Regions from separate parts of the Moritella sp. F3 genome, predicted to be linked through region 4. Evidence: predicted binding sites of a transcription regulator. Region 4 holds the regulator's gene; each other region holds the start of a gene.
The links. The regulator sigma-54, encoded in region 4, starts transcription at its own class of promoters, with help from an activator protein. The targets are predictions, from matches to a motif close to GTTGGCACGNNNNTNGNNT.

Region 1 (8,504 bases), on a different contig from region 4:
ATTTTTCATTTGCCATTTAAGGCTTTAAGATAAAAAGAACAGCCCTCACAAAATGTAAAAAACAAGGCTTTTTTGTAACTTAAATTCATGACAAACTGTTTAACAAATAATTCATAGGCTGTTTAATACATTCAGAATTAATAACTTAAAATGATTAGCGTAAAAAAGAGTGCAAAGGAACAATTGAATGGTAACGGTATTAATAACAGGCGCATCAACAGGGATCGGCTATCACGCAGCAGTGACACTTAAAACAGCTGGCTATCGCGTATTTGCAACCGCAAGAAAGCCTGCTGACGTAACGGCCTTAACAGCACAAGGTTTTGAAAGTGTACAACTCGATTTAAGCTCGACAGAATCGATCACCACCGCGGTCAACCATATAACCCAGCTTACCGATGGCAAGATAGATGTCCTATTTAATAACGGCGCTTACGGTCAGCCCGGCGCAGTCGAAGATTTACCAACCGATGCACTGCGTAAACAGTTTGAGGCCAATGTATTTGGTTGGCACGAGTTAACCACGCTAATCATCCCATTAATGCGCGCAAATGGCCGTGGTCGCATCATCCAAAATAGTTCTGTACTTGGTTTAGTCGCAATGAAATATCGCGGCGCATACAACGCCAGCAAATTCGCCATTGAGGGTTTAACTGATACCCTACGCTTAGAGCTGCGAGATTCACCAATCAAGGTATCATTAATTGAACCTGGACCCATTGTCAGTCAATTTCGCGCTAATGCATTAAGTGCCTTTAAAGAGCACATTAATATTGCAAACAGCGTTCACAGTAAAGACTATCAACAGCAAATAGAGCGTCTAGGTAAAAAAGATGTCAGCAATCAATTTACGCTAGGGCCTGAAGCCGTAACTAAAGCATTGATTCACGCGATTGAAAGTAACAGGCCTAAGGTACGCTATTACGTGACGTTTCCAACCTACTTATTTGCCTTGTTAAAACGCATTTTACCGTTTCGCGTATTGGATGGGATCTTAGCTAAATCAGGTTAATACCTGCACGCATTAACGCTATCAGCACAACCACGAGCATAACGATAACCATCAACACAAGGTACCTGAATATGAATAATATAAACCTGTTATTTGATTACAATGGACACTTACCTGAATGCCCAACATGGTGTGCACAAAGCCAAAGTTTATATTGGACAGATATCTTAGAGAAACAAATACATCGATATGATCTATTAACCAAAAAACATCACGTACTCAATTTTTCTGAAGAAGTGGGCAGCTTTGCGCTCAGAGAATCAGGCGGTTTTATTTGTGCGATGCGCACGGGGATCTATTTAACCGATGCAGATGGACAATTAAATAAAAAAGTGTGCGATAACCCAAACAATCCAGTGCTGGCTCGCTTTAATGATGGTGGCGTAGATCCACTAGGTCGATTTTATGCTGGCACATACTGGTCACCGAAGGACTTTAATGGTGCCTTGTTATGCCGCGTTGATGCAGATTTAAATACCAAAGTCATACACGCTGATATCCTAGGTGCTAATGGTCTGGCGTTTAGTCCTGATAGGCAATGGATGTATACAACAGACACACCAAACCGAGTCATGTATCGCACACCCCTCGATGAATTAGGTAATGCAGGCACCAGAGAAATATTCAAACACTTTGAACCTGATTACGGTCGCCCAGATGGCGCTGCGATGGATGTAGAGGGCTGCTACTGGGTTGCGATGTTTAGTGGTGCTAAAGTTATTCGCATCTCACCCAACGGCGATATTTTAGCTGAATATCCAATCCCCGTTAAAAATCCGACCATGGTCTGTTTCGGTGGCAGTGATATGAAGACGCTTTTCATCACGTCGGGGCGTGAAAAAATGTCTGCAAGTGAGCGCGCAGCATCGCCATTATCAGGTTGTATTTTCACGCTACAGACAAACGTTAAAGGCATGATTAAACCGCGTTTTAAAGAGGCTTTACCTTAAGCATGGGTAAGTATGACCATATTAAGCGTGCTTTCAGGACGACTTATTTGCCTTGCTAAAAAAAATTTACCCTTTAGGGTGTTAAGCACTGTGTTAGACCTTATATTAAACCTATATTAGAGCCAAATCTGGTTAGCATTTTTCCTTCCCTCTTATCTTACTTTGGAATAAACATGACAACAAAATCAGCCTATGAACAGCTATCTAAACATTTTAAAAAAATCCATAATCTAAGCCATTTATCGTCTATTTGTGGTTGGGATCAAGCAGCTATGATGCCTACAGGCGGTAACGAAGCTCGCTCTGAAGCCATGGCTGAATTAGCCGTTATGATCCACCAGCAAAGTACAGCGCCACAACTTGCCGACTTAATTAAACAAGCGCAGTCAGATCAATTATCGACAGAACAACAGGCGAGCTTAGCGGAGATTGACCGCAGCTGGCAACAAGCTAACATCGTGCCTGAAGAATTAGTTTCAGCTCAATCGTTAGCAGGTTCTAAATGTGAACATGCTTGGCGTACCCAGCGTAAAGAAAATGATTGGGCAGGCTTTGCTAAGAACTTAAAAACAGTCGTTGAGCTATCACGTGAAGAAGCCAGTATTCGCGCACAAGCAAACAACTGCAGCAACTATGATGCCTTAATGGACTTATATGAACCAGGCATGACCAGTGCACAGCTTGATCCGATCTTTGATGATGTAAAGTCATGGTTGCCAGAGCTAACTCAAGCAGCACAAGAAAAACAAAAATCAGACAACGTCATCCTGCCAACAGGCCACTTCCCGATTGCAGCACAGCAGCAACTCGGTTTGAAGACGATGGGTATTTTAGGCTTTGATTTTAACCACGGTCGTCTTGATGTATCTGCGCACCCATTCTGTGGTGGTGTTGCTTCTGATGTTAGGATCACAACGAGATACGAAGAAGATGATTTCACGCAAAGTTTAATGGGTGTGGTTCATGAAACCGGTCACGCGCGTTATGAACAAGGGCTACCAACAGCATTGAACCACTTACCTGTGGGCCAAGCGCGTTCAATGGGTATTCATGAAAGCCAAAGTCTGTTATTTGAAATGCAATTAGGTCGTAGCGAAGAGTTTTTAACCTTACTAACACCTGAAATTAAACAAGCATTCGGTGGCACAGATACCACTATTTATAACCCTCTGAACCTGAGCCAGTGTTATACCCGCGTGAAGCCTGATTTCATCCGTGTTGATGCCGATGAAGTGACTTACCCTGCGCACGTGATGCTGCGTTATGAAATTGAACAAGCATTAATGAATGGCGATATCGAAGTAGATGACATCCCTGAATTATGGGCGCTTAAAATGCAACAATATTTAGGCGTGAATACGAAAGGAAATTACCGTAATGGTTGCATGCAAGATGTGCATTGGACCGACGGCAGCTTTGGTTACTTCCCGTCTTATACACTAGGCGCTATGTATGCAGCGCAGTTTATGACGACGATTAAGCAAGAGATGGATGTTTCGGCAATCATTACTAGCGGCGACTTATCACCAATCTTCACTTGGCTTAAAACCAACATTTGGCAAAATGCGTCTTTGTTAAGCACTAATGATTTAGTCAAACAAGCAACGGGGGAAACATTAAACCCGTTGCACTTTAGACGTCATTTAGAAAACCGCTACTTAAAGTGAGATTAAGTTAAAATTATCGACTTGAATATGAAGGAATACAAGATTGAAACAATCAATAATACACGTTGCTATTGTTGTTAAAGATTATGATGAAGCAATTGATTTTTATGTCAATAAACTAAAATTTGAACTCATTGAAGATACATATCAAGCAGAACAAGATAAACGCTGGGTAGTCGTTTCACCACCCGGTTCTAATGGCGTCACTTTACTATTAGCGCGTGCGTCTAAACCTGAACAGGATGATTTCGTCGGGAATCAATCCGGCGGTCGTGTGTTTCTGTTTTTAAGTACAGATGACTTTTGGCGAGACTATAATCGAATGGTATCTGATGGCATAAAATTCATCAGAGAACCACAAGAACAAGATTATGGTACGGTTGCGGTATTTGAAGACCTGTATGGTAATTTGTGGGACTTACTCCAACTTAGTTCGACTCATCCAATGGCATCGAGAACAGTATAATAAGTCAATTTAGCGAGAGAAAAACAGCAGGTTTATAATTTAAACCTGCTGTTTTTTTAGAATGCATAGTTCAATGGTTATATCAGTTCATCACCTTAGGCAACAAGCGTAATAACTTAAACGCTTCAGGCATATTCGCTTGCGTCACCACAAACCCCATCAATACTTCATCACGATCAAACGCCTTTGCCGTCATTCCCGATGCAGTCAATTCAACTTGCCAACGCGAGTCACTGGCCGTGGTATTGCCGCTAAGCTGGATTGGATATAGCGGTGTTTTCACTTTAACTAACATTGCAGGAAGCATCACCTCGGTCACCGAACCGGTGAGGGTTTTCGCTAACGCATTTGCACTGAGTATGATCGGTTGTAAAAACGCTAAATGTTTACCCTCTATTTCAGCGCAATCACCAATGGCAAAGATATGCGGATCACTTGTGCTTAACTGTTTATCAACCACAATACCGCGATTAACGACTAACCCCGCATCATTCGCTAATGCCGTGTTAGGTTTTAGACCTGCTGCACACAACACGATATCAACCATGGTGGAATGCCCATTTTTAAAGCTAACCGCAATACCAGTCTCTATTCTAGTCATGCAACTGAGTTCATTACCCAGTTGTAACTCAATCCCTTGCTTTCTCATCGTTTGATAAAGCTGAGATGACACAAATTCAGGTAATAGGCTTGGTAATAATGCATCAGCGCGATCACTTAATATCACCTTATAATCGGCGATGGCTAAATCCATCGCGATTTCAGTTCCCACTAAGCCCGCACCAACCACCAATACCGATTTAGCCGCAGCCAATTTAGCTTGTGATTGTTGATACTCCTCCAGACTATTCAAGGTAATAATGTCGTTAGCCGCATCCCCATCAACAAAGGGCAAAAATGATTGCGCGCCAGTTGCCAGTACTAAATTTTCGTAGGCGATTTCGATTCCCTGACAACTCACCGTTTTTTCGGTGCGATTAATGCCATCAACACAGGTATTTTTCATCAAGGTAATATTGTGCTCAGCCGCAAAGTCAGCGCCGCTTTGCTTGACCATGTCTTGCGCTGTGAGTTTTTTACTAAATACATGGCTCAATTCTGGCTTAACGTAATCATCACCACTGCCCGCTGTAATGATCATTATCGCTTGTTCTTGATTTGCACGACGAATTGATTTAACTAATTGATAGGCAGCAAAACCACTGCCTATAATGACAATACATTTTTCATTACCATCAATCATGCTACCGCCTTCTTGGTTTTTATCTCTTCGAATACATCCTTGCCTAGACCACACTCAGGACAAAGGAAGTACTCCGGTACATCTGGCCATGCTGTACCAGGGGCGACGTCTTGATTCGGCTCACCCTGCGCTGGCTCATAAACCCACTGGCAGACTGTACATAACATCGAGCTATCAACATCAAATTGAACAACTGGGTTTTCAGGTATCGACTTTGTAGTCGCTTGCTGCTGTGATGCTACTGCAGGTTCTTGTACTGCTTGTTGTACGATTTGATCCTGAACAGTTTGATTTGCAGCAAGTGCAGATATATCTGCGACAGGCGCGCTTGTTAGTGCCCACTCTTTGGCAATCATACGACCGTATTCACGACATGCTAATATTGCTTTACCGTCTGGTCGCCACTTCGTTTTAAGACTTCCGAAGCGTTCAAAACCAGCGTCATCTAAGCGACTTTCGATGCGGTCAATAGCACCGCCATTCCAGCCATAACTGCCAAATGCAGCGGCTTTTTTATTTTTAAAGCGTAAGCCAGTGATCTCTTCAAGCATGCCTGCGACTTTCGGCATCATCACGTTATTCATCGTTGAAGAACCAACTAACACCCCTTTAGAAATAAAGGCATTGGATAAGATTTCATTTTTATCATGACGCGCCACATTAAATACTTTCACCGCAACCTGACTATCAACCTCATGGATACCTTGGGCAATGGCATCTGCCATCATCCGGGTATTATTCGACATTGAATCGTAGAAAATAGTAATACGGTCTTCTTGGTATTTATCTGCCCACGTTAGGTATTGCTCAATAATCTGAATTGGGTTGTCGCGCCATACCACACCATGTGCTGTTGCAATCATATCAACAGGTAAATTAAAGCTTAATACTTCTTTGATCTTAGCGGTAACCAACGCACTGAATGGCGTAAGTATATTGGCATAATAGCGCAGACACTGATCCATTAATTCTTTGCTATCAACTTCATCATTGAATAAACGTTCATCGCAATAATGCTGACCGAATGCATCGTTACTAAACAGTACTGCATCCCCTGTCATATACGTCATCATGCTATCAGGCCAGTGCAACATGGGTGTTTCAATAAACACCAACTGCTTGCCATTACCTAAATCTAAACTGTCGCCCGTCTTCACGACATTGAAATTCCAATCTGGCTGGTGATGGTGGCCAACAATTGAATCAATGGCATTTTCGGTACAATAAATCGGTGTATTAGGAATTTTATTTAACAAGGCAGCGAGTGCACCTGCGTGGTCTTCTTCGGCGTGGTTAATAACAATGTAATCAATTTTATTAAGATCAATTTCTAATTCTAATTGCTGGATAAACTCATAACAAAACTTGTGATCAACCGTATCGATTAATACCGTTTTTTCCTCTTGAATCAGATAACTATTATAACTTGTGCCTTTCTCAGTTTTAAATTCAGTGCCGTGAAAATCACGTACTTCCCAATCACGCTGCCCAACCCAAGAGATATTATTTTTTACATGTATAGTCATTTTAAATCCCAATTAAACAATAATAATAAATTTTATATACCTCTTTAATTGCACGTAGTGTGCCAATAGTTAACCAGTTGATTTAATAGAAAATAATAAAACAACACTGTCATAATGACTTCCTTTACACATAGTCATTATGACTATACACTGTCGATAAGACAGTATTTTATATGATTATGACTATGCAGCATGATACTAAAGACCTTATCCATATCGCCTTAGATTTAACGACTAATATCTCCAGTCAAGATCGCTTCGAGCGCTTATTAACAACCATGCGCAAGCTATTCAACTGCGATGCATCAGCACTATTAGAGTTTAAAGGGCAGCACTTCAAGCCCTTAGCAATTAATGGCCTAAGCGCAGATGTGTTAGGTCGGCAATTTAATATCAATGAACACCCAAGATTAGAGGCGATTGCCAGAGCGGGTGATGTCGTCAGGTTCCCAGCAGACAGCGACCTGCCCGACCCTTATGATGCCCTTATTACTTCGCATCAAGGTGATCTGCATGTACATGCGTGTGTAGGCTTACCCTTAATGGCCAATCAACGCCTGATTGGTGCCCTTACTATCGATGGTTTTAACCCTCACCAGTTTGATAATTTCAGCAATGATGAGTTACGTACCGTTAGCGCACTAGCAGCCGCCACACTTAACATTGCGTTATTGATGGATAAACTGGAAAAAGTCGCAGGCACCATGACCGAGTCAGATCCAGCTACACATCAACCACCAAGTAACACTGAAATTATTGGTCAATCAGCGCAAATTAACGCCTTAAAAAAAGAAATCAGCGTTGTTGCTAGTACTGACATGACCGCGCTCATATTAGGTGAAACGGGAGTAGGTAAAGAGCTAGTCGCAACGGCAATCCACCAGCAATCATCTCGAGCAGATAAACCGCTGGTCTATCTAAACTGCGCTGCATTGCCTGAATCCATCGCTGAAAGTGAATTGTTCGGCCATGTTAAAGGCGCTTTCACGGGTGCTATTAGTAACCGTAGCGGTAAATTTGAATTAGCCGATAAAGGGACGCTATTTCTTGATGAAATTGGCGAGTTAACCCTGACTTTACAGGCAAAATTACTGCGGGTTCTACAATATGGTGATTTACAACGTATTGGTGATGACCGTAATTTAAAAGTCGATACACGTATCATAGCGGCTACCAATAAAGACTTAAAAGAAGAGGTCCTTGCTGGCCGATTTAGGGCTGATCTTTATCATCGCCTGAGTGTTTTTCCCATTATGGTGTCGCCTTTACGCGAACGCGGTGAGGACATTTTATTATTGGCGGGTTTCTTTATGGAACGCTGTCGCAGCAAGTTGCAATTAAGCCATTTGAGTTTAAGTTTAGCTTGCCAAAACACACTGATGAGTTATCCATGGCCTGGGAACATTCGCGAATTAGAACACAGCATTAATCGTGCGGCTATTCTTGCCAAAGCAGAAGCGAAAGATGAATTAGTGATACTGCAACCTGCGCATTTTAGAGTTGATAATGTGAACGTTAAGCATTCGCCATTTGAAGTAACAGATGTGATAAACCAACCGGCACTCGCAGTGACAAATATGCCCGTGGATAATTTACGCGAAGCAACGGAACAATTTCAACGACAGTTAATCACTAATGCA
Region 2 (8,504 bases), on a different contig from region 4:
TAATGAAGTTGAATTCTTTAATGCTTAAGCTGCTATCAGAAACAAAGAAGTCTGCTAGGAAGGTCGCCATTTTCTCAAGGATACCAAATGCAATTTCCAGTGGTAGGAAGATAGCGACAGCGAGTAAGTTAAAGAAGTCATGTACTGTTGCAGCACTAAATGCACGTTCAAACTCTTTCTTGTCACGGATATGACCCATGCTCACGAAAGTATTAGTGATTGTCGTACCCATGTTCGCACCCATAACCATCGGGATTGCGATTGAGAGTGGTAAGCCACCGGCTACTAGGCCAACGATTACTGATGTTACTGTACTTGAAGATTGTACTAACGCTGTAACTAGGATACCTAGTAATAAAGCGACAAATGGGTTAGTTGCGAAAGCGAATATTTGTTCTGCACCAGCACTACCACCGGAGAACATTTTAAAGCCTCCGCTTACCGTAGATACAGCTACCAATACGAAGTATACCAATGCGGCTACACTTACCCAGCTAAATACTTTTTGCATTGTGCTTGGGTTCAATTCAATTGCTTCGTTGTTGTTTTTCATCTCTAGGTACCGTTTTATCCGTCGCTCTTGACAGATTTGCTTCAGTTAGTTGACGAGAAGGATTAGAACAAACTTGTGTGACAGAAATATTACAGTGGGTTTTTAATGTCATAAAAAATGAATGTTAATATTTAAGTGGCTGTTTTTATATGGCTATTTGTTAAAAATTATTTTCATTATTTATTGTTTTAAGTTCGAACAGCTCGCTTTAATTGGGTGCTATTGGTGTTTTTATGCGCAAATGAGCGCTATTGTGACAGTGTTGTCATGTTAATTATGCGGATATAAGGTGCAGAGCTGGGATAAAATGCGCTTTAATGTGAAAAGAGATGACATGATCAATAACCCAAAGACATGCTGTAGATAGTAGATAGTAGATAGTAGATAGTAGATAGTAGATAGTAGATAGTAGATAGTAGAGAATGCAGCATACCGATGTCGGCATACTGCATAGTAAGGCGTGGTTTATAGTTTATAGCGCCTTTTATGACGACAGCTTATTACGAATTATTATTTTGTCGTTGATTCTTCGCCGCCGAGCGCAGTGATTAGATCTGGAATAAAGCGCATCAACTCGCCAGTCATCAAGGCAAAGTCTGCATCGAATTTAGCTGCGTAATCATCTGTTGCTACATCATCATTTTGTTCTTTGATAAGGTCGCTGAACTTAAGACGTTTTACTGACATATCTTCGCCAAGTAAGAAAGAGAGCGATTCACTCCAATCTAGCGCTAATTTTGTTACTAGCTTATCAGCATTAAGATGGTGTTGAATTTCTTCACTTGTTAAGTCTTGTTCTTTACAACGGATAATTCCGCCATGTTCCAGTGCAGAGCGTAATTCCGCTTCATCACCTAATTCAAAACCAGGTGCAGCAGCGCCGTTATTTAACCATTCTGTCATCGTTACGTCAGCTGGAGTTGTTAACGCAACAGGAATAACGGGTAGACTACCAACACATTTACGTAATAACGCGATTAGGTCTTCAGCTTTTTTAGCGCTTGAAGCATCAACCACTAATAAATCTTGTGATGGGCAGATCCAAGCAAATGTTTGGCTGCTACGTGGGAATGCACGGGGTAAAAGTTGATGAACGATATCTTCTTTCAATGCATCTTTTTCTTTTTTCTTTAGGCCTCGACCTTGTTCTGCTTCGATGGTATCTACTTTTTCTTGTAGCATGTCTTTAACCACAGATGCAGGTAATACGCGGTCTTCTTTTTTAGCACAGATCAGAATGTTATCGCTAATACCGTGTGTTAACGCTTGGCCTGATTTACCCAGTGGTTTGATCCAACCGAACTTTGATAAGTCTTGGCTACCGCAAGGGGTAAACGGGAAGTCAGCTAACTTGGTTTCAAGTTGCTCAATATCTAGTTCAAATGGACGGGTGAAACGATAAATTAGTAAGTTTTTAAACCACATTATAGCAGGACCTTGGTATCAACTGTTTGGATAACCAGTATACTCAAGGGTGTTGGAAATACAAGTTTGCCTCGTGGTTAAACCTTCACCAATCGAGATCTCCATTTAATACACCCTTTGTCATTGAGGTATATAAATAACTTAATGGTATTGCAAATTTAATTATTAAAATCAGTATTTTAATTAAGTGCTATATTTATGTGCGATTGATGACATTTGTTAGGTGTTCATCGACTTTTTAATAAAAAATTCATCAATGTAATAATACTGAAACATATTGAGCTGATAATCGCTTTCAGTTAAAGTCGAAAGATAAACAAGTCTTTCATCATTTAAATAGAAATCTTTTACTGACTGTGCGCAGTTGATAAGGGAGTAATAGTAAAGGATATTTAAAGTGTCTAAGCGAATTTTAGTAGTTGAAGATGAACTAGCGATCCGTGAAATGTTGTGTTTTGCATTAGAGCAAAAAGGATTTGATGTCGTTGAAGCTGGGGATTATCCTGAAGCGGTAGAGCGCCTCGTTGAACCTTACCCTGATTTGATCTTACTTGATTGGATGTTACCGGGTGGCAGTGGCATTAAATATATTAAGCACCTAAAATCTCAACCTCATTCATCTGCTATTCCTGTCGTGATGTTAACTGCACGTGGTGAAGAGGAAGATAAAGTCAAAGGCTTGGAGGTCGGAGCGGATGATTACATTACCAAACCATTCTCGCCTAAAGAATTGATTGCACGATTAAACGCTGTGATGCGTCGTGTTGCACCAATGACCCAAGATTCAGTGATTGATATTAGTGGTTTACAACTTGATCCTGTTGCACACCGTGTGTCAGCTGGTGATGAAGTGATTGATATAGGCCCAACAGAATTTAAACTGCTGCACTTTTTTATGACGCATACCGAGCGCGTATACTCTCGAGAGCAGTTACTTGATAATGTTTGGGGTATGAATGTGTATGTGGAAGACCGTACGGTGGATGTACATATCCGTCGCTTACGTAAAGCATTAACACCGAGTGAACACGATAAATATGTTCAGACTGTACGTGGTGCAGGTTATCGCTTCTCGGTACGTTAATCAGTAGAGTTGAAGTTACAATATGAATAAAACGAACGTTTTTCTCAGTGGCTTATGGCGACTGTTATATTGGTATATCCCGTTTTTTCTTGTTGGTTTAATTATTGATGACATCACCTTGAGCTTACTCATTGCTGCGGGTATCAATGTCATTGCCCTGTATCGTAATCAATATGTATTGCATAAATGGTTGTGGGTAGGGCGCAGTGCTACCCCCCCTGAAGGCAAAGGCAGTTGGGAATCAATTTTTAACGGTATCTACAGTTTACAGCGCCGCCATAAACGTAAGCGCAAAGAATTACGTGTGGTGATCCGCCGTTTTCGTGAAGGTGCTGAAGCGCTCCCCGATGCAGTTGTTGCATTAGATACTGATTACTCGATTATGTGGTGTAATAAATTAGCACGACAAATGATCGGCTTGAAATGGCCTGAGGATGCGAACCAACATATTGGTAACTTGATCCGTACACCGGATTTTATCCAATATTTAAATTCGAAAGATTACCAAGAGCCATTAGAGATCACATCACCGACGCATAATGCTAAAACACTTGAAATTCGTATCATGACTTATACTGATGATCAGTCTATGCTTGTTGCACGTGATGTTACTGAGTTACGTCAATTAGAACAAGTTAGACGAAATTTCATGGGTAATGTGTCACATGAATTACGTACCCCGTTAACCGTATTAAAAGGTTATCTGGAAATGCTGGAACCGGATGAGTCGGATAAGATGTTTTTACGTGCGCACAAAGTCATGTCTGAACAAACAGCACGTATGGATTCATTAGTTAATCAATTACTCGCCTTGTCTCGAATTGAAGCAGCACAGGCTGTCGACTTTGAAAAACAAGTTGATATACCGTTTATGTTGTCGATGTTAGAGCAAGAGGTATTAATTTTAGGTGCAGACAAAGCGTTAAATGTCACGTTTAACATCGAGCATGGTTTATTTGCCATGGGTGATGAATCGCAACTACGCAGCGCGGTGTCTAACTTAATTTATAATGCGGTACGTTATACGCCAGAACAAGGTGAGGTTATCGTGGAGTGGAAAAAAACCGCTGCTGGTGGCTCATTTAGCGTGAAAGATAATGGTGATGGTATCTCTGCCGAGCATGTCCATCATTTAACTGAGCGTTTTTATCGTGTCGATGATGCGCGCTCGCGTGATTCAGGCGGCTCAGGTATTGGTTTATCCATTGTTAAACATGTATTGACCAATCATGACAGTTTGTTAAATATTGACAGTAAAGTGAATAAAGGCAGCTGCTTTAGCTTTACATTACCTTTGGTGACGACTGTAAAACGCCATTAAGGTCATAATAACGATTGAAGCCCATCCATTGTGTGATGGGCTTTTTTTTGTCATTAATTTATACTTGAACGGTGTGAGTGTATTTTATTTGTCATAGATTGACTTTTATTTAGTATAAATCGGTGGTTGTCATCAAACCGTCATGTTTCGTTCATATTATTGTCATCAGTTTCTTGGATACTTGTAGTCACAGAAACGAGATGAAAAACATTATTAGTCATTAAGACGAAATAAAACATTATACTTGGAGAAGTAAAAAATGAATATTAAACAAATTGTTGTAGCATTAGGGATTTCAATGACAGCAATCGCTTCACAAAGCGCATTTGCTGCAGGTCTAGACCCTAAATTACCAGAGTATCAAAAAGTAAGCGGTATCTCAGGTAATCTATCTACAGTTGGTTCAGATACATTAGCAAACATGATGACGTTGTGGGCTGAAGAATTCAAACATACTTACCCAAGTGTTAATGTACAAATTCAAGCGGCTGGTTCTTCTACTGCGCCACCGGCACTAACAGAAGGTACTTCACAGTTCGGTCCAATGAGCCGTAAAATGAAGTCGAAAGAAATTGAAGCGTTTGAAAAACGTTACGGTTACAAGCCAACAGCAATCCGTGTAGCGATTGATGCACTGGCGGTATTCGTACATAAAGATAACCCGATTAAGGGTTTAAGCATTGCAGATGTTGATGCAATCTTCTCAAGCACACTAAAATGTGGTGAATCTAAGCGTGTTGAACGTTGGGGTGAGCTAGGCCTAGAAGGTTCTTGGGCAGAACGTGATATTCAATTATTCGGTCGTAACTCAGTATCAGGTACTTATGGTTACTTCAAGAAGAAAGCACTTTGTAAGGGTGACTTCAAAAATAACGTAAATGAACAACCTGGTTCAGCATCAGTAGTACAGTCTGTATCATCATCACTGAATGCAATCGGTTACTCAGGTATCGGTTATAAGACATCTGGTGTACGTGCAGTTGCTCTAGCGAAAAAAGGGTCTAACTACATTGATGCAACACTAGATAACGCAGCATCAGGTAAATACCCACTGTCTCGTTACCTATATGTTTACATCAACAAGAACCCAAACAAAGCATTATCACCAATGCAAACAGAGTTCTTAAAATTGATGTTATCAAAACAAGGTCAGAAGATCGTAGCGAAAGATGGTTACATCCCACTACCTAACTCAGTAACAACAAAAGACCTTAAGAAAGCAGGTATTACACTGTAATACGACTTACTTAAGTTAATAAATTCAAAGCCCGCTATCTAGCGGGCTTTTTGCATTCTGACGTGCTGAGTTTCGCCCTTATTTAGTTCTTTATTACGCTATTTTGCTTATCGCTGAATTTAGAACTATTGCTCATAAAATGATACATTCCTCACATTTAGTCCCCATCTTGGTGCATTTTTTCATTATCGGTCTAATGGTTTTAAATTTAATTAATTTAAGTTGTTGATATATAATTGTTTCAATGCTGTTTGATTAGTTGGCATTAGTGTTGCAATACCTTCATTAGGATAAAGATTTTATATTTAGTTTTAATTATCGGAGAGGGATTTTTTATGGGGCAAGAAAAATTTAACATATTGTCTTTTTCAGGGAAGATGAAAACATTACACCTATCGTGGATGGCGTTTTTTATTACTTTTGTCGTGTGGTTTAATGCCGCGCCATTAATGCTAGCGATTAAAGACAGCATGGGACTCACGACAGAAGAAGTCAAAACACTGTTAATCCTAAACGTGGCGTTGACTATTCCTGCACGCGTTATTATAGGCATGTTAACCGATAAGTACGGCCCTCGCATTGTCTATTCAACCTTGTTAGCGGTCTGTTCAATACCGTGTTTTATGTTTGCATTGGCAACGACTTTTGAACAGTTAGCTATCGCGCGTTTCATGATGGGTCTAATTGGTGCGGGTTTTGTTGTTGGTATCCGTATTGTCAGTGAATGGTTTCCGGCTAATGAATTAGGTACCGCGGAAGGTATTTATGGCGGTTGGGGTAATTTTGGTTCTGCGGCTGCAGCATTCACATTGCCGACAGTAGCTTTATTGTTTGGTGGTGAAAATGGTTGGCGTTATGCGATTGCCATTACTGGTTTAATGAGCTTACTATTCAGTTTTGTTTACTACTTTAACGTGACTGATACACCGAAAGGTGCGACGTACTTCCGCCCTAAAAAAGGTGGGGCAATGGAAGTGACCAGTAAAGGTGATTTCTATTTACTACTATTCATGAAGTTACCAATGTATCTTACGCTGGGCTTATTAGCGTGGAAACTGCTACAGATCGATATGTTCACCGACACCACCACTAATGCTGTTTATATTGGTTTAGCGGTGTTGTATGTATTGGATTGTTGGAAAACCTATCAAGTAAACAGCAATATCTTTGTGAAAGAAGTACCAGAGATTGAGCGTTATAAGTTTAAACAAGTCGCGGTACTTAACGTATTATATTTTTCGACATTTGGTTCTGAACTTGCGGTTATTTCGATGTTGCCGTTATTCTTTGCTGAAACCTTCGGTTTAGGCATGGCAGAAGCGGGGATGGTCGCAGCATCTTATGCCTTTATGAATCTGATGTCTCGTCCTGGTGGCGGTTGGATAAGTGATCGCTTTGGCCGTAAGAAAACCTTACTGATTCTGACAGCGGGCCTTGCGGTTGGCTACTATGCGATGTCACAAATCACTGGTGAGTGGTCACTTGCAGTTGCTATCGCGACTGCAATGGCGTGTTCGTTCTTCGTGCAAGCGGGTGAGGGGGCTGTATTTGCTGCTGTACCATTAATCAAGCGCCGTTTAACTGGGCAGATTGCAGGCATGACTGGCGCATACGGTAACGTTGGCGCAGTATTCTACTTAACGCTTTATTCAATTGTATCAACGCAAGTATTCTTCTACGCAATTGCGATCACCGCTATTGTGGGCTTTATTGCATTACTGCTAATGGAAGAGCCGAAAGGTCATATTGCAGAAGTAGATGAAGACGGTAAAGTCACATTAATTAATGTGTCATAAATGAACTGACGTTGTGCACTATTTATGACTGGTTGATGACTATTGATTGTGACAGTATGATATAAAAACGGCGCCATTATCTTATCGATAATGGCGCCGTTTTGTTTGTGCTGTATTTTATATCTGCAGTGCTTTATACATTTAGCACTTTATTTATGTCGAGGCTTATAGTGCCTTAATTGCTAATTAGGCTTCTGTCATTTCAGAAATTAAGGTTGGTGATATTTTTGTCAGCGCGATATTAAAGTTATCAAAATCTAGGTTGTCTGGTAACGCGAGCTTCAGCTTGGCATAAAAACAATTATTATCAGATTGCCATAGATCTTTACAATGTGTTGTGATCGCTTTTAACTCAATGCCATACTGCGTAAGCACTTGAGATACTTCATTAATAATCCCTGGTCTGTCTGTGTCTTGAATAATTAGACAAGGTGATTTTTGCCAGATATTTTGATCTTTACCTTCTGCGAAATTAATGGTCAGGCCTGGAATGAGGCTTAATGCTTCACATAAATCACGGTAATACTCATCTTCAACTGAAATTTGTAGAATGCCAGCAAATTGCCCTGCGAGCTCACTCATATTACTTGCTAACCAATTGCCCTTATGTTCAGCGACGACACGCGATAAATTATTGATGAGACCTGATTTGTCATCACCAATAAGCGTTACGATAAGTTGTTTAAGCATTATTAAGCCTTATGTAATAAATTTGATGCGGCGTACTATAATTATGCGGCGTACTATATGCAAATAGTGTGCATAAATATAGTGCCATTATCCCAATATCAGAGCTAAGTCGAGCTAATGTGGAATATATTTAACGTTGTTGCGGGATGTCATATAACTGTCATATAAATTCCCTATAATCCTGTTGTGATTAATTACAGCTAAAGACGAGGAAGAGATGGCTGAACAGTTTTCTTTAACGGTTGCGGGCTCCCGCAAGCGCTTACTTAAAGATAAACTCGCAGAATACGGTATTAAAATGGGCGGTGGTGTTGTACTGATGACACTGTTGTTAATATTTTTCTATCTATTGTATGTGGTTTATCCGGTTTTTGAATCTGCTAAAATAGAATCAAAAG
Region 3 (8,504 bases), on a different contig from region 4:
GTTACGCGAAGGGCGCAGCTTTGCACAAGCGATTAATAGTGGTTTTGATAGTGCCTTTAGTACCATTATTGATGCCAACATTACGACGTTAATTATTGCTGTTGTGTTGTATTCAATTGGCCAAGGGCCTGTACAAGGTTTTGCGTTAACACTTGGGCTAGGTATCTTGACCAGTATGTTTACTGGGATCATCGTATCACGCGCTTTAATTAATAAAATATGGGGTCGTGATACTCGTCATGACTTGAAGGTATAAGTATGATGACTATCAACATGAGAAAATTTAACAATAGCAATAAATACAGTAGATTACGTTATTTCAGCAGCGCTATCTCAGTTGTTTTTATGCTGATTTCGATGGCCTTCATTAGTATTAATGGCTTGAATTGGGGGCTTGATTTTACTGGTGGTGTGATCACTGAAGTACAACTTGATCCGAGTATCACCATGAGTGAAATATCCCCGTTACTACAATCGGCATTAGATCAAAATGTCAGTGTGATTGAAGGCGGGGAAGTGGGACGTTGGATATTACGCTATGCAGAGCCTGCAGCAGGTGTGAGTATTGCCAATATGAGCGATGTACTGGCACCATTAGGGACGAATATTGAGGTACTAAATACCAGTATCGTTGGTTCTCAAGTTGGCGCAGAGTTAGCGGAGCAAGGTGGCTTAGCACTGTTAGTATCGATGCTTTGTATCATGGCATATCTCAGTTATCGTTTTGAGTGGCGTTTGGCGTCGGGTGCGCTATTTGCTTTGGTACACGATGTGCTGTTTGTGCTTGGTGTATTTGCGGCATTACAACTTGAGTTTAACTTGACGGTATTTGCGGCGATATTAGCGATTATCGGCTATTCATTAAATGATTCGATTATTATCGGTGATCGTATTCGCGAGTTACTTATTTTAAAACCGACATTAGCGATAGCTGATGCGAATAACCAAGCTATTGCGGCGACGATATCACGTACTATGGTGACATCAGGTACGACACTCATGACGGTTTCTGCTTTATGGTTATTGGGTGGCGGTCCTTTAGATGGTTTCTCTACGGCAATGTTCATTGGTTTGATTGTGGGAACTTGGTCTTCGATAGCGGTGGCTACGACATTACCTGAATTTTGGGGGCTTAATGGCAGTCATTACCAAATCGTAGAGCTGACAGAGGAGTTTGGTGAAGGTTAAGTATATGACTAAGTGCATGAGGCCGGCTAAGCCTTATGCGCTTGTTACTCATACTTAGTTATCACGTGCTTACTTATAATACTGATTTGTTATAATCTGCGGCTCAGTCTGCCGATATTGTGATATAGCACTGACTATTTTTATCCTACCTTCTAATTAATTCTTGTGACTGTTTCATCTTGTTTTAGGAATGTGTACTATAGCCATGTCAATTAATTGGCGGATGTTGGTTTTTGACACACTTTGACGATTAGCTATTATCTAGTTAACAGTTAAAGTGGTTAACTCTTTTAAGTTTAAGTAAGGTTTAGCACAGGCTGTAATATGGATACTACTAAGTCAGTTTTTGTAATTGATGAGAATATTGAACGCAGACAAAATTTAGAAACGATCTTGTCTTTTCTTGGCGAAGGCTGGCAGAGTTACGATTCTCATTTCGACATTAGTGCGAAGATCGATCTTGCTGCAAACAGCGTTATTGTTTCTTCAGACAGTTACTCAGAAAAGGACTTCTCTGCGTTACTTGATGCCAATCCAATGAATCCGTTTTTAACTTTTGGCACAGAAGGTAAATCATCAGAGCAAGGTAACTTAATTGGTCATATCGAATTGCCTTTATCTTACCAACAATTGACACTGCTACTTGGACGTTGCCAATCTTATCGTCAATGCGTATCGAGTAAGTTGGGTCAATCACCAGCGGCCTCAAAAGCACTTATTAAGCAATTAGTGGGCCGTGGCGATGCAATTCAAAGTGTGCGTCACTTAATCACACAAGTCGCGACCAAGGGCGCTAATGTATTAGTGCTAGGTGAGTCGGGGACGGGTAAAGAAGTCATTGCGCGTTCCATCCATGATGCATCATCACGCAACGACGGTCCTTTTGTACCCGTTAACTGTGGTGCTATTCCGGCTGAATTGTTAGAAAGTGAATTATTTGGCCACGAAAAAGGCGCATTTACCGGCGCTTTTTCTGCACGTAAAGGTCGTTTTGAGCTAGCGAGCGGTGGCACACTATTTCTCGATGAAATTGGTGATATGCCGCAACCAATGCAAGTAAAACTATTACGCGTATTACAAGAGCGTGTTTTCGAGCGCGTGGGCGGCAGTAAAGCAATTAAAGCCGATGTGCGTGTGATTGCAGCAACACACCGAAATTTAGAAAAAATGATCACTGACGGAGAATTCCGTGAAGATCTATTTTATCGTTTGAATGTATTCCCAATTGAAAGTCCGGCACTGCGTGAGCGTCCCGATGATATTCCATTATTGATTCAAGAATTATTACGTCGTCACGAAGTAGAACATGATGCCACGATCTTATTTACCCAGCGGGCGATGGAATCGTTAATGCAGCATTCATGGCCTGGTAATGTACGTGAATTATCGAATCTGATTGAGCGTTTACTTATCATGACATCGGGCAGTATCGTTGATCTTGGTGATTTACCCGCGAAATACCGCTATAACGATGCGGGTGAAAGTCAGGTGAATAGTCATGATGTGCCAAGTGAGTTGGCCGAGCGTGATGCTATCTCTGCGATGTTCAGCGATGAAATCTTTGCTAATGTTGAAGAAGAGCCACAAGAAGATGGCTTTTTCTCTATGCCAAGTAGCTTGCCTGAAGCGGGGGTTAACCTGAAAGAGATGTTGGCTGAATTTGAAATCGATATGATCAAGCAAGCGCTAGATCAACAGACCCATGTAGTCGCGCGAGCTGCAGATCAACTGGGTATGCGCCGTACCACTTTGGTTGAAAAAATGCGTAAGTATGGATTACAAAAAGAAGCTTAAATAAAAGGCTCAGGCAGAATATCTAAGTAAAAAGCTCAACATTATGTTGGGCTTTTTTCGTTTTAAATTTAATATTGTAAATTAAAACAAGGTATTACAAAGTTTAATTTATTGGCACACTAAATGCATTATTACGCATGAGTCAATTTTTTAGCGGAGTACTACCATGGTACAAGAATCTTATCCCGGCGAATTAGCAGCATTACGAGCACACAAAGATCGTAGCGAAAAGTTAGTAGAAGCACTGCCGTCTGGGTTAGTTATTCTTGATGGCAACGGTATTGTCATTGAAGTCAATAAAGTTGCCGTGCAGTTACTTGGTGAGCCGCTAATGGATTCCCGCTGGATGGATGTTATTCAACGTGCGTTTACCCCGAAAGAAGACGATGGTCATGAAGTCTCGTTGAAGAATGGCTGTAAAGTGCAGCTTTCAATTACCACGCTTGGTTCCCAGCCTGGGCAATTAATCATGCTGACAGACTTAACCTATACCCGCCATTTACAAGAACGTGTTAGTCACATGAAGCAATTGTCGTCATTGGGTCGTATGGTCGCGTCATTAGCACATCAAATTCGTACGCCATTATCGGCAGCATTATTATATGGTTCTAATCTGGCTAACCCCAATCTACCACCGGCATCAAGACAGCGTTTTCAAAGCAAACTTATTCAACGTCTTAATGATCTGGAAAACCAGGTGAATGACATGCTCTTGTTTGCGCGAACTGGTAAAGATTTAGTGGTTGAAGAGATTTCGCTACAAAATCTATTAGTCCAGGTGCAAGCGGGCAGTGAAGCGATGATGTTGCAGACGAGCAGCAAGATGCAAGTGACGCTACCGGAACCAGATCTACTCATTTTAGCTAATCGCAATGCACTTTCTAGCGCGATTGGTAACTTAATACAAAATGCGCTGCACGCTTGTGGTCAAGGCGCTAGTTTAGCGATATCTGCAATCCGTTCAGGTGATGATGACGTGGCTATTGTTGTGACCGATGATGGCCCCGGTATTGCCAAGCATATGCAAGCACAAATCTTAGAACCGTTCTTTACCACTAAATCACAAGGTACAGGTCTTGGCCTTGCAGTGGTGCAAAGTGTCGTTAAAGCCCACCAAGGTCGTTTGAAGTTAGATTCAACTGAAGGTGAAGGCAGTAGTTTTAGTATAATCGTACCGCTACATCGCGTAGCAGAACCGCAACCAATGGTAATAGGTGGATAATAGTATGTCCCATTCTCAAATTCTTGTTGTTGAAGATGATTTAGGTCTTCGTGAAGCCTTGGTTGATACCTTATTAATGGCTGGTTACGAATGTGATGAAGTTGATAGCGGCGAAGGCGCACTGATTGCATTGGGTAAAAAAACCTATGATATGGTCGTGAGCGATGTCCAAATGGGCGGTATGAGCGGGTTAACATTACTACACAATATTAAACAAAAGCATCCTGATTTACCTGTGTTGTTGATGACAGCGTATGCCAAAGTAGATGACGCTGTAACAGCAATGCGTAGTGGTGCTGTGGATTACATCGGTAAGCCGTTCTCACCTGAAGTATTGATTAATCAGGTTGGTCGTTATGTACCGCCACAAAAAGAAGTTAAACGTACACCTTGCTATGGCGATGTAAAAACCGAGCAGTTGTTGAATTTGGCGCGTAAAGTGGCTAAATCAGATGCGACTGTGATGGTGACTGGCCCAAGTGGTACAGGTAAAGAAGTATTATCACGTTATATCCATGATAATTCGATGCGGTTCGATGGCCCATATGTTGCAATTAACTGTGCTGCGATCCCTGATAATATGCTTGAAGCGACGTTGTTCGGCTACGAGAAAGGCGCATTTACAGGGGCTATCCAGGCGTGTCCTGGTAAGTTTGAGCAAGCGCAGAACGGTACTATCTTGCTTGATGAAATATCAGAGATGAATTTAGCCCTGCAAGTTAAATTATTACGGGTATTACAAGAACGTGAAGTGGAACGACTCGGTAGCCGTAAAACGATTAAATTAAATGTGCGCGTTATTGCCACCAGTAACCGTAACATGAAGCAAGCTGTGGCGAACGGTGAGTTCAGAGAAGATTTATATTATCGCTTAAATGTATTTCCATTAGCTTGGTTACCACTAACTGAACGTAAAGGCGATATTCTGCCGATTGCCGAGCACTTATTAAAACTACACTGTAAGCAAAATAATATGCCAACATTGGAATTACTTGAATGTGCAAAAGCGAAATTACAGATTTATCACTGGCCAGGTAATGTCCGTGAATTAGACAATGTTATTCAACGAGCGATGATTTTAGCGGTTGATGGGCAAGTTAAGACTGAAGATTTGATTTTAGAAGATTTTACTGCTGCCGATTTCACCTTATCAATGGATGATTGCGTGGCACCACAACTGGAGGTTAAGACTGAAACTCCAGTTCGCAGAGTGACAATGCCAACTGAACCTTTAGGTAATGAATTACGTCAGCAAGAATATCAAATTATTCTGGAAACCTTGATTGGTTGTCACGGCGTGCGCAAGGACGTATCAGAAAAACTCGGTATTAGTCCACGTACTTTACGCTATAAATTAGCAAAAATGCGTGAGCAAGGAATTGAAATCCCCGCTTAATTAATGTTAGATGTTATTTAAAGGCCGCAATTCATTGAAATTGCGGCCTTTTTTTGTTGGCATAACAATTGCTTTACTTGATTAGCGACAAAATTAGTCGAGTAGGTCAAAAATATGACAACCAAGGATAATCCATGAATATCGCAGCCAACAACCTTTACTCTGAAATGCAAAGCATGTCGTTACAAGCGACTAAATTTGAAACAGATCCAACCGCGGTAAAAGCACCGAGCACGACATCGGCTAATTTTGGTGATATGTTGCAGCAAGCAATGGATAATGTGAACGGATTACAACAGAATACGGGCGATTTGCGCACTCGATTTGATCAAGGGGATCGCAGTGTATCCCTAAGTGATGTTATGATAGCATCGCAAAAATCTGGGGTGGCTTTCGATGCTACGGTGCAGGTTCGCAATAAACTGATCGAATCTTATAAAGAAATAATGAGCATGCCTGTTTAATCTCGGGTAAAGGAGTACTGCTGTGGCTGATACAGCTTCAAATACAGGTATCGCAAACAATAGCGATATGAGTAACGATTTAGCGCAATTAGATGAAAACGAACAAAAAAGCTCTGCATTTGGCTTTTTTTCTAACTCTGATGTCTTACGCCAAATTATTCTCATCTTAGCATTAGCTATCTCGCTAACTTTAGTGGTCTTTATTTTACTTTGGGGTAAAGAGCCTGAAATGCGTCCGTTAGGCACGTATCAAACAGCAGAGCTTATTGAAACACTCGAATTTTTAGATCAACAGAAAGTAGAATATAAAATTAATGGTGATACTGTGTCTGTGCCAGCAGAACAATATCAAGACATTAAACTTAACTTACGCCGTTCTGGATTAGCCACTGCAGAATTACAAGGTGACGATATCTTAATGAAAGATATGGGCTTTGGTGTCAGTCAGCGGGTTGAACGTGAGCGTTTAAAACTCGGCCGTGAACGTCAAATATCGCGTGCATTAGAAGAATTTAAGCACGTGTCTAAAGCACAAGTACTACTCGCTATCCCGAAAGAAAATGTATTTGCTAAACGCGAAAAGAAACCCAGTGCAACGGTTGTATTAACAGTACGTAATAGCAGTGCTATTTCTCAAGAAAATATTGATTCTATGGTGCAGTTAGTTGCTTCTGCCGTCCAAGGCTTAGAACCGACACGTGTGACATTAACAGATCAAAATGGTCGCCTGTTGAATTCGGGTAGTCAAGACATGTTAGCTGCGAAAGGTCGCCGCGAATTTGAGATGGTCAAAAATCATGAGCGTGAGTACCGTGAAAAAATAGATTCAATTCTGATCCCAATATTAGGGGTGAGTAACTATACCGCTGAAGTTGATGTGTCGATGGACTTTAGCGTAACAGAGCAAACTCAAAAACGTTTTAATCCTGATTTACCGGCAGTACGCAGTGAAATGTTACTTGAGCGCCAATCGATCGGTAATGGTAATCAAGGTATCCCTGGCGCATTAACCAATCAACCGCCATTAGATGCCGACATTCCTGAAGAGGCTGGCGAAGCTAATGCGGCCGCCCGTCCTATTGGTCAGTCACAAAAAGAATCAACGCGAAATTATGAACTCGATACGACGATCAGCCATACCAAATCACAAAGCGGTGTTATCCAGCGCTTAAGTGTCTCGGTTGCGGTCGACTACATCAACAGTACTGGTGCCGATGGTACCTTAGTAAGAGAACCGCGTAGCCAAGCAGAAATTGCTAATATTCGCCGCGTATTACAAGGTGGTGTTGGTTTCAATGTTAATCGTGGTGATAGCTTAGAAGTTGTTGCGATACCGTTTAATCGTCCGGAATTAGCGGCGATGGCTGATTTACCTATCTGGGAAGAAGAATGGTTTTGGCGCGCCGTGCGTATCGTCGCAAGTCTGATTGTGATCGTGGTATTAATTATGGCGATTATTCGTCCTATGATTAAGCGTTTAATTAACAACGAACCAGAAGAAAGCACAGAAGATCTAGATTTAGGTATTAGCGCGATTGAAAATGATGAAGATATGCAGTTGCTTACCGCGGATACCGATGGTGATACTGACTTTGCGATGCGCAGTGGTCATTTACAATTACCGAACTTACATAAAGATGAAGATTTACTAGAAGCCGTTCGCGCATTGGTTGCCAACGAACCTGACTTAACTGCATTAGTAATAAAAGAATGGATGATAGAAGATGCCTAATTCGAATAAACAAGTAGCAACGGTCGAGAAGTTTGATGCGAGTACCTTAACGGGCATTGAGCGTTCTGCGATCTTAATGTTGAGTTTGAATGAAGATGATGCGGCGACTATTTTTCGTCAGTTAGAGCCAAAACAAGTACAGCGCTTGGGTATGGCGATGGCATCGATGAAAGATTTTTCTCAGGTTAAAGTGGCGGGTGTACATCGCGCGTTTATTGATGATATCCAAAAGTTCACTAATATTGGTGTGGGCAGTGAAGACTTCGTTCGTAACGCCTTAACAGCCGCGCTCGGCGCAGACAAAGCTGGTAACCTTGTTGACCAAATCATCATGGGCAGTGGCGCGAAAGGACTTGATTCATTGAAATGGATGGATGCACGTCAGGTAGCGAATATCATTCATAATGAGCATCCGCAGATCCAAACTATTGTACTGTCTTATTTAGAGCCTGAGCAATCAGCTGAGATCTTATCGCAATTCCAAGACAAGGTGCGTATCGACTTAATGATGCGTATTGCTAATCTAGAAGAAGTACAACCTGCGGCACTACATGAATTAAACGAGATCATGGAGAAACAGTTTGCTGGTCAATCTGGCGCACAAGCCGCGAAGATGGGCGGCCTGAAAGCTGCTGCCAATATTATGAATTACCTTGATACCAATATCGAAGGTCAGTTAATGGATGCAATTCGTGAGTCAGATGAAGA
Region 4 (8,504 bases):
ATGCATCAACATCTGATTTAAGTGAAGCTGCAATTCAAAGCACAGTGGCTGCGGCGTTAGATATCGCTTTGCACACCGCTGAAGATGAGTTTGCAGGTCTGGCAGATCGTGAACTGATGGCGTTTGCACCGACAGACTTAGACTTATGTCACCCGATTGATATCAAACCTGAGTATGCGATTGAGCAAGCGTGCCTGACTGAACGTTTAGCGTTAGCGCAAGATCCTCGTATTGTGAACAGCGAAGGTGCGTTTACCAGTCACAGCAGTATTAAAGTCTACGGTAATAGCCATGGCCTGGTAAATGGCTACGCGAGTACTCGCCATAGTATGAGTTCGGTATTGATTGCCGAAGAAGATGGCGCAATGGAACGTGATTACGGCTACTCAATGGCGCGTGACGCAAGTAAACTGTGGACACCTGAACAGATAGCTACTGAAGCTGTTAATCGCACTGTAGACCGCTTAGGTGCACGTAAGATTGATACCTGTAATGTCCCTGTCATTTTTCACCATGATGTTGCTAGTAGCTTAATGGGCCAACTTGTGATGGGTATCAGTGGCGGTAGCTTATACCGTAAATCATCCTTCTTACTGGATAAGTTGGGTGAGCAAATTTTCCCTGAATGGTTAAACATCCAAGAACGTCCACATATTATGGGTGGCTTAGCATCCTCTATGTATGACGCTGAAGGTGTACGCACTAAAGATTTAAATGTGGTTGAGCAAGGTATCTTAAACAGCTACTTATTAACGAGCTACAGCGGCCGTAAGTTAGGTATGCAAACAACCGGTCATGCTGGTGGCATTCATAACTGGAACGTGACAGGTAAAGGCGAAACATTAGGTCAACTTTGTCGTCAAATGGGCACGGGCTTATTAGTGACTGAGCTGATGGGACAGGGCGTGAATATTGTTACCGGTGATTACAGCCGTGGCGCGTCGGGTTTCTGGGTTGAGAACGGTGAACTGCAATATCCTGTTCACGAGATCACGATTGCGGGTAACTTAACTGACATGTTTAAAAACATTGTTGCAGTGGGTAGCGATATTGATGTGCGTAGTAGCATTTTGATGGGGTCTACATTATTAGAATCAATGCAGATCGCGGGCAACTAGTGATTAACTGTAAAAAGTATTGAATATAAAAAGCCTGTGTTATGAAACACAGGCTTTTTTATTTATAAGACTATGTGATGTAAATACCGTCGTTATTTAAGCGCCGTAGACCAACGTTGCCATGCCTAAGAAGGCAAATAGACCAACTACATCGGTAACCGTTGTTAATGCCATACCGCCTGCCAATGCCGGGTCGATATTGTATTTTTTCATCACCAGGGGGATCACGACGCCAGCCAATCCGCCCATCGACATATTAATAAACATCGCGCCACCAATGATCAGGCCAAGAGATGGGTCGCCTTTCCATAATGACACGATAATAGCGATAGAGATGGCCCAGATAGCGCCATTCAGTGCCCCTACCATGGCTTCTTTACCAATTAACCAGCGACTATTCTCATCACTAATATGGCCAACCGCCATACCACGGATAACCAGTGCAAGTGTTTGATTACCAGCTATGCCACCCATGCTAGGGACAATGGTCATCAAAATAGCCAATGTTGCTAGCTGTTCTAAAGTTGCTTCAAACATATTCGAGACGGATGCGGCTGTGAGTGCCGCGATTAAATTAACCCCAAGCCAGAGTGTACGACGCTTGGTACTTTGGATAACGGGAGCAAAAGTATCCTCGTCATCATCCATACCGGCCATACCCATCATGTCATGCTCGGCATTTTCACGGATAATATCAACCACGTCATCAATGGTAATACGACCGAGTAATTTCCCTGAGTCATCAAGTACGGGGGCTGAGATCCAATCATGACGCTCAAACAGTTTGGCTACTTCAGAAGTATCCATCGTGGCTGGTAAGGTTTCAGCTTGACGATCCATGATGGTGCTAATAACACTGTTGGGATCTGTCGTGAGTAGCATGGCTAAAGGTACATCGCCAATTAATCGGTCATCTTTATCGACAACGTATAACGTATCAGTGGCTTCAGGTAATTCTCCACGCAAACGAATATAACGTAAGATCACATCAACAGTGACATCAGGACGTAAAGTAATGGTGTCCGTATCCATGATGCTGCCGGCAGTATCTTCTGGATAGGCCATAGCAGCTTCTAGACGATGGCGATCTTGAGTGTCCATTTGCGTGATAACTTCTTGATAGATGCTATCGGGTAGACTGCGGAGAATATTGGCGAGGTCATCGGTATCCAAACCTTCCGTTGCAGCAACCAGTGATTCAGTATCCATCAGTTTTAGAATGCTGGTCTTGGCGTCTTCATTTAGCTCGTCAAGGATCTCACCTTGCATTTCAGAGTCGGTTAACCGCCACAAGACTTTACGGCCAGCTGGTGGTGATGATTCGAGTAATAATGCAATATCACAAGGGGGCGTTTGGTTGAGCATTCGTTTTACGTGAACAAACATACCGCTGTCGAGCGCTTCATTCATTTCACTTAAACGCAGGTGTGTACTGTCATGCTCCATTTGTTCTAGCATATGTCGTCCCCATTCTTATTATTCTTGTGCAAGACCTTGCCCGCTGATGCGGACAATTCTAGCTTAATCTGTATTTATAATCAGCATTTACATAAAATATCATAATTCATTATATGGTATTGATAATACGTTGGCTAAGGTAGTGCTTAGCTGATCTTGTGTTTGTTTTTTTCTAATGTCTGGTGACGGGTTTGCACGATTCGATCTTGCAGTTTAAAGTATTTCGCTAGCTGCTCTGCAATAAAGACAGAACGGTGTTGGCCGCCAGTACAGCCAATTGCAACAGTGACATAGCTGCGATTATTTTTTTCTAACAGCGGTAACCAGGTCGTTAATAAATTTTCGATTTGCAGTGCAAAACTCATTACTTCTGGTTGTTGGCTGAGGTAACTAATCACCGGTTCATCCAGACCTGTATACGGTTTTAATTCTGGGATCCAGTGTGGGTTAGGTAAAAATCGCACGTCGAATACATAGTCAGCATCCATTGGTAGGCCATGTTTGAAACCAAATGATTGGAAGACCAACACCAATTGATTATTTTTCTTACCTAGAATACGTTCTTTGATTTGCTCGCTCAGCTCATGAATATTGAGCTCGGTGGTATCGATTTTCAAATCAGCATGCAAGGCGATAGGGCGTAAGCGTTTTTCCTCTATTTCAATTGCTTGAGATAGCGATAACTCATCTTTGGTTAATGGATGTAGTCGTCTCGTCTCGCTGTAGCGCTTAATAAGTACAGCTTTATTGGTATCGAGGAATAAACTGGTTAGGTCGGTGCTGGCTTTTAGCGCCGTAATAATGTCATTTAATTCTTTTTTGTCAGTTGGGAGGTTACGTACATCGATACTGACAGCCACTTTTTCAGTTTTTTCATTTAAGGTTTGTAGTAGCTGTGGGAGCAAGGTAACAGGTAGGTTGTCTACACAATAGTAGCCTAAGTCTTCAAGTACCCGTAAAGCAATTGATTTACCGGATCCTGATTGGCCGCTGACGATTATTAATTTCATGTTCTGTCCCCATATCTGCGCAGCGAATATATCGTTACCATAGCTAAAATTAGGTTGCTAATTTTAAAGCTGTAGCAATATAAAAGAATGCTCATTATCCCGTAATTGGTGTGGATATGATATGTTTTAATTATGTCAGCGTTATTAATACTTAAAGTAATACCTAAAGGAAAAGTGGTTTTCCTTTAGGTTATTTGTTGTGGGGCTAAAATTAATGGCGAATTAATTTTTCTTTGTGTTTAATGACCTGCCTATCGAGTTTATCCATTAAGCCATCAATTGCAGCATACATGTCGTTATGTTCATGTACGGCAAAAATTTCCCCCCCATTTAAATGTATTTTTGCTTCTGCAACCTGCAGTAATTTTTCGACATTTAAGATCACGTGGATATTGTTTATGTGATCGAAATGTCGTTCTAATTTGGAAAACTTGCTATCAACGTAATCTTTCAGTGAATCTGTAATATCTACATGTCTACCTGTTAAATTAATTTGCATATACGTCTCCCTTATGAAGGTTAGGTGAGTCCTATAATAGACTCTTGCGCTGATTAGATGGCGGTATGCTCAGTGCTTCTCGATACTTTGCAATAGTACGTCGAGCGACCTTGATACCTTGATCAGCAAGTAAATCAGCAATCTTGCTGTCACTTAATGGCTTGCTGGCATTTTCTGCCGCGACCAATTTCTTAATTAATGCTCGGATAGCGGTTGATGAACATTCGCCACCGTTGTCCGTGCTTACATGACTTGAAAAGAAAAATTTCAATTCAAAGATCCCACGTGGGGTATGCATAAACTTCTGCGTCGTCACACGTGATATCGTGGATTCATGCATCTCAACTTCTTCGGCAATATCGTTGAGTACCATAGGTTTCATGGCTTCATCACCATACTCAAAAAAATCAACCTGTCGCTGGACGATACTTTTTGTCACTTTTAGTAAGGTGTCATTACGACTTTCTAAACTTTTAATAAACCACTTTGCTTCTTGGACGTGGGTGCGAACAAATTGCCCATCGCTGCTGTTGCGGTTACCTGTCGAAAGATTAGAATATTCATTGTTCACCTTTAATCTTGGCACAATGTCAGGATTTAACTCTACCACCCATTGATTATTTTTTTTCTTTACTAACACGTCAGGTATAACGTAAAGCCCTTCTGTTTGATCAATGACATTGCCTGGTCTTGGTTCCAAGCTCTGAATTAATTGCATGATCTCTTTGAGCTGGGGTTCTTTTAATTTTGTTTTACGGCTTAATTGACGGTAGTCGCGATTGCCTAATAAATCCATATGAGATTGGATTATTTGCTGACATTCGCTTAACCAAGGGGTATTTTTAGGTAAATGTTGGAGTTGGATCAATAAACATTCTTGCAGTGAACGTGCTGCTACGCCGATGGGATCAAAGTGCTGAATACGTTTTAGTACCGCTTCGACTTCGTCTAATTCAATCTTGGCATCGTTGTTAGCGTCCACTTCTTGGTGGTCGATATCAACGCTGTTCAGGATCTCTTCACAAGTTTGAGTGAGATAACCGTGATCATCAATACCGTCAATAATTGCGACTGCAATCGCGTGATCGATGTCAGAAAAAGGGGTTAGCTCCATTTGCCACATCAAATGTTCGTATAAACCTTCGCTGGTTTCACCTTGGTAAACTTGATCTAGGCCATCAATTCCGGCGCTGCCGCTACTGTGGTTTTGTATTTGTGGGGTGTAAACGTCATCCCAGTTACTGTCATTGGGTAGTTCATCGGGCATCGATTCACTGGCAAGCGCATCGCCCACTTCAATTTGACTGCTATCGGTCGGCGCTGCATCATTATTAGCATCATGGTTGTGGTCATCATGCGCGTTATGATTATCTGCGTCGTTAGCGGGCGACTCATGAGGATCTTCTTGTTCTAATAGTGGATTGCTATCTAGCGCTTCTTGGATCTCTTGCTGTAACTCCAAGGTCGATAGTTGTAATAATCGAATCGCTTGTTGTAACTGTGGCGTCATTGCCAGAGATTGACTCATCCTAAGTTGTAATGATGGCTTCATCTAACGACTACTCTCTCTTCCTTAATGCGGCTAAATATCAATATCAAACTATAGTCGGAATTGATCTCCAAGATATACTTCTTTTACTTTTTCATTGGATAAAATTTCTTCAGAAGTACCTGAAGCGATCAAATGTCCATGGCTAACAATATATGAATGTTCACATACATCAAGCGTTTCACGTACGTTATGATCGGTAATTAACACACCTAAACCGCGGTCACGTAAATGCTGAATGATTTTCTTAATATCGCCAACCGAAATTGGATCTACGCCAGCAAATGGTTCATCCAATAAGATAAACTTCGGATCTGCAGCGAGTGCGCGAGCAATCTCTACACGACGGCGTTCACCACCTGATAAGCTCATACCTAAACTGTCGCGGATATGGGTGATATGAAATTCTTCTAATAATTCTTCTAATTTTTCTTCACGTTCAAAACGGCTTAATTCTGTGCGTAATTCCAAAATAGCCATGATATTTTTTGTTACTGATAAGCGGCGAAAAATAGAGGCTTCCTGTGGTAAGTAGCCAATACCTTGCTGTGCGCGAATATGCATAGGCTCATGGGTTAATTCTTGGTCATCGATGAAGATTTGTCCATGATCTCGCTTTACTAAGCCAACCACCATGTAAAAGGTAGTGGTTTTACCTGCGCCATTAGGCCCAAGTAAGCCAACAATTTGGCCGGATTCAACTTCCAGACTCACATCTGAAACCACTTTACGTTTGTTGTAACTTTTTGCTAAGTGTGATGCTTTTAAACGCGCCATATGAATTTACTTACTCTACTTAGTTTTGGTGTCTTCAGGAGTGAAAATAGTGATCACGCGATCGGATTCATTTTTGCCACTCTCGGCTATCATTTCTTGTTTATCAATTTGGTAGATGATCTTGTCACCTTTAACTTCACTATCAGCTTGGCGTAAACGGGCATTCTTTGACAAGGTTAAGCGTTTTTTGCCAAGTTCATAGCGGATCTCGTTAGACTCAGCGTTAATTTTTTTACCGTCATCTAGTTCTTGGTAAAAAGTAGCTACGTTCCCCGTCGCTATCATTACTTCGGTGCCTTTGCCGTTAGAGCTTAATACCGTTAGTTTATCAGCATGAATTAATATAGTGCCTTGAGTTACCACCACATTATCATAAAAGATAACGCGGTTCTCTTTAATAAACACTTCTTGACGTTTGGCATTCACGACAACATTTTCTTGGAAATCAGACTCTAATGCGAGTGCTGAATTACTCATGAATAATGTTAACAGTAAAACTTTATATTTTTTCATCATTAGTATAAATCGCTTCAACTTGCTTAAGGATTGTCATGTATTCTTGTTTTAAATCACCTTCCAGGCCAATGCCTGTTTGATTAAACAAGTCGCCAGTAATGGTAATTAATTGATCGCTACGCACCAAATTTTCGGCGAGTTCTAATTGTAAATAACTGGTTGTGATGACATCGATATAATCATTTTTAGCCATGTTTTTGATGATAACATCATCGCGTAATATGGCGACATCTTCACTGCTAAAGTTACCTTCTTTAGCTTTGATCTTCCACGTCGCTTGTGCATTTTCATCATAAAGGATGATAACGGGGTTAGTGAACATTGTCATGCCTAACTCACCATAATGCTCCATGCTATCTGCAAAAGTGCGACGTATAATTTTTCCTTCAAGGCTAAATTCAACGCTACGGAGAACTTGTGCAGTAAAATCAGGTTGATATTCGGTTGATGTTGGTGCTGTTATTTCTTCATTAGGCGAAAAAAATCGCCATATCCCAAGGGCACACAAAAAGAGGATTACTATTCCTACATTTTGTCGATTCATACCGAAGTACCTTGTGCTTGGTCTAAAATCCCTTTCGCTAATAAGATCAGGTCTGCGAGTTCTCTTACTGCGCCAAAACCACCGCGAATAGAGGTGCTAAAATCAGCACCTTTTTTGACTAATGGGTGTGCATCTGCAACCGCAACACTGAGCCCACATAGATTCATTACCGGTAAATCGATAACATCATCACCAATATAGGCTACATGTTCTGGTGATATGTTTAATTTTTCAAGCAGCATGTTAAAGGCAACGACTTTGTTGTCCTGGCCTTGATAGACGTGCTTAACCCCTAACCCTTGCATACGGTTAGCGACAATCGTTGATTGACGGCCGGTGATGACCGCGACTTCAATACCTGCATTAAGTAGCGATTTAACCCCAAAACCATCACGGGTATGGAATGCTTTCAGCTCTTCGCCATCGTTACCCATATACACTCGACCATCAGAAAAAACACCATCTATATCGCAAATAAGCAGCTTTAATGTTTTTGCTTTAGTTAAAATATCTTGTGAGATTGGACCGTATAACGTGTTGATCATTTTATAGTACACCTGCGCGTAGTAAGTCATGCATATTGAAGGCGCCGACTGGTTCTTGTTTTTCATTAACAACAATTAAGCCGTTAACTTTCTTATTTTCCATGACGGCGAGGGCTTCTGCAGCCAATATATGTTCATTAATAGTAACACACCTTTCGGTCATTACTGCACTGATAGGGGTTTGGTGAATATCTATACGTGCATCTAAAATACGACGTAAATCACCGTCAGTGAAAATACCAACCAGCTTATCGGCGTTCGTGACAGCGGTCATCCCTAGGCCTTTTCGAGACACTTCTAATAAGGCATCAGAAATCGTTTCGTTTTGTTGTACGCTTGGTATGCCGTCACCTTTATGCATAATGTCGGAAATACGCAGTAATAACTTACGACCTAAGCTACCGCCTGGGTGAGATAAGGCAAAATCATTGGCTGTAAAACCTTTCGCTTCAAGTAAAGAGACGGCAATAGCATCCCCCATGACTAAG

Region 1: a site for sigma-54 is predicted at 6,913-6,931, ahead of norV (anaerobic nitric oxide reductase flavorubredoxin). Genes of this name have one in related genera too.
Region 2: a site for sigma-54 is predicted at 5,879-5,897, ahead of JFU56_RS08760 (NarK family nitrate/nitrite MFS transporter). Genes of this name have one in related genera too.
Region 3: a site for sigma-54 is predicted at 3,093-3,111, ahead of JFU56_RS14100 (PAS domain-containing sensor histidine kinase). Genes of this name have one in related genera too.

Annotation. Positions count from the first base shown of each region.
Region 1 is NZ_BLRL01000004.1:209,591-218,094, reverse strand. Features, by position in the region: gene JFU56_RS09500 (SDR family oxidoreductase) at 188-1,012, shown strand; gene JFU56_RS09495 (SMP-30/gluconolactonase/LRE family protein) at 1,084-1,962, shown strand; gene JFU56_RS09490 (carboxypeptidase M32) at 2,136-3,629, shown strand; gene JFU56_RS09485 (VOC family protein) at 3,673-4,095, shown strand; gene norW (NADH:flavorubredoxin reductase NorW) at 4,178-5,338, opposite strand; gene norV (anaerobic nitric oxide reductase flavorubredoxin) at 5,335-6,864, opposite strand; gene norR (nitric oxide reductase transcriptional regulator NorR) at 7,038-8,504, shown strand, end outside.
Region 2 is NZ_BLRL01000004.1:36,374-44,877, forward strand. Features, by position in the region: gene JFU56_RS08735 (Na/Pi symporter) at 1-553, opposite strand, end outside; gene rdgC (recombination-associated protein RdgC) at 1,064-1,978, opposite strand; gene phoB (phosphate regulon transcriptional regulator PhoB) at 2,376-3,062, shown strand; gene phoR (phosphate regulon sensor histidine kinase PhoR) at 3,085-4,383, shown strand; gene JFU56_RS08755 (PstS family phosphate ABC transporter substrate-binding protein) at 4,643-5,620, shown strand; gene JFU56_RS08760 (NarK family nitrate/nitrite MFS transporter) at 5,956-7,416, shown strand; gene JFU56_RS08765 (glycine cleavage system protein R) at 7,603-8,106, opposite strand; gene JFU56_RS08770 (ABC transporter permease subunit) at 8,324-8,504, shown strand, end outside.
Region 3 is NZ_BLRL01000008.1:3,551-12,054, forward strand. Features, by position in the region: gene secD (protein translocase subunit SecD) at 1-256, shown strand, start outside; gene secF (protein translocase subunit SecF) at 259-1,188, shown strand; gene JFU56_RS14095 (sigma-54 dependent transcriptional regulator) at 1,513-2,982, shown strand; gene JFU56_RS14100 (PAS domain-containing sensor histidine kinase) at 3,149-4,204, shown strand; gene JFU56_RS14105 (sigma-54 dependent transcriptional regulator) at 4,209-5,600, shown strand; gene fliE (flagellar hook-basal body complex protein FliE) at 5,735-6,064, shown strand; gene fliF (flagellar basal-body MS-ring/collar protein FliF) at 6,087-7,796, shown strand; gene fliG (flagellar motor switch protein FliG) at 7,789-8,504, shown strand, end outside.
Region 4 is NZ_BLRL01000009.1:117,022-125,525, reverse strand. Features, by position in the region: gene pmbA (metalloprotease PmbA) at 1-1,118, shown strand, start outside; gene mgtE (magnesium transporter) at 1,215-2,576, opposite strand; gene rapZ (RNase adapter RapZ) at 2,723-3,586, opposite strand; gene hpf (ribosome hibernation promoting factor) at 3,798-4,085, opposite strand; gene JFU56_RS15345 (RNA polymerase factor sigma-54) at 4,117-5,637, opposite strand; gene lptB (LPS export ABC transporter ATP-binding protein) at 5,686-6,411, opposite strand; gene lptA (lipopolysaccharide transport periplasmic protein LptA) at 6,427-6,888, opposite strand; gene lptC (LPS export ABC transporter periplasmic protein LptC) at 6,911-7,471, opposite strand; gene kdsC (3-deoxy-manno-octulosonate-8-phosphatase KdsC) at 7,468-8,016, opposite strand; gene JFU56_RS15320 (KpsF/GutQ family sugar-phosphate isomerase) at 8,018-8,504, opposite strand, start outside.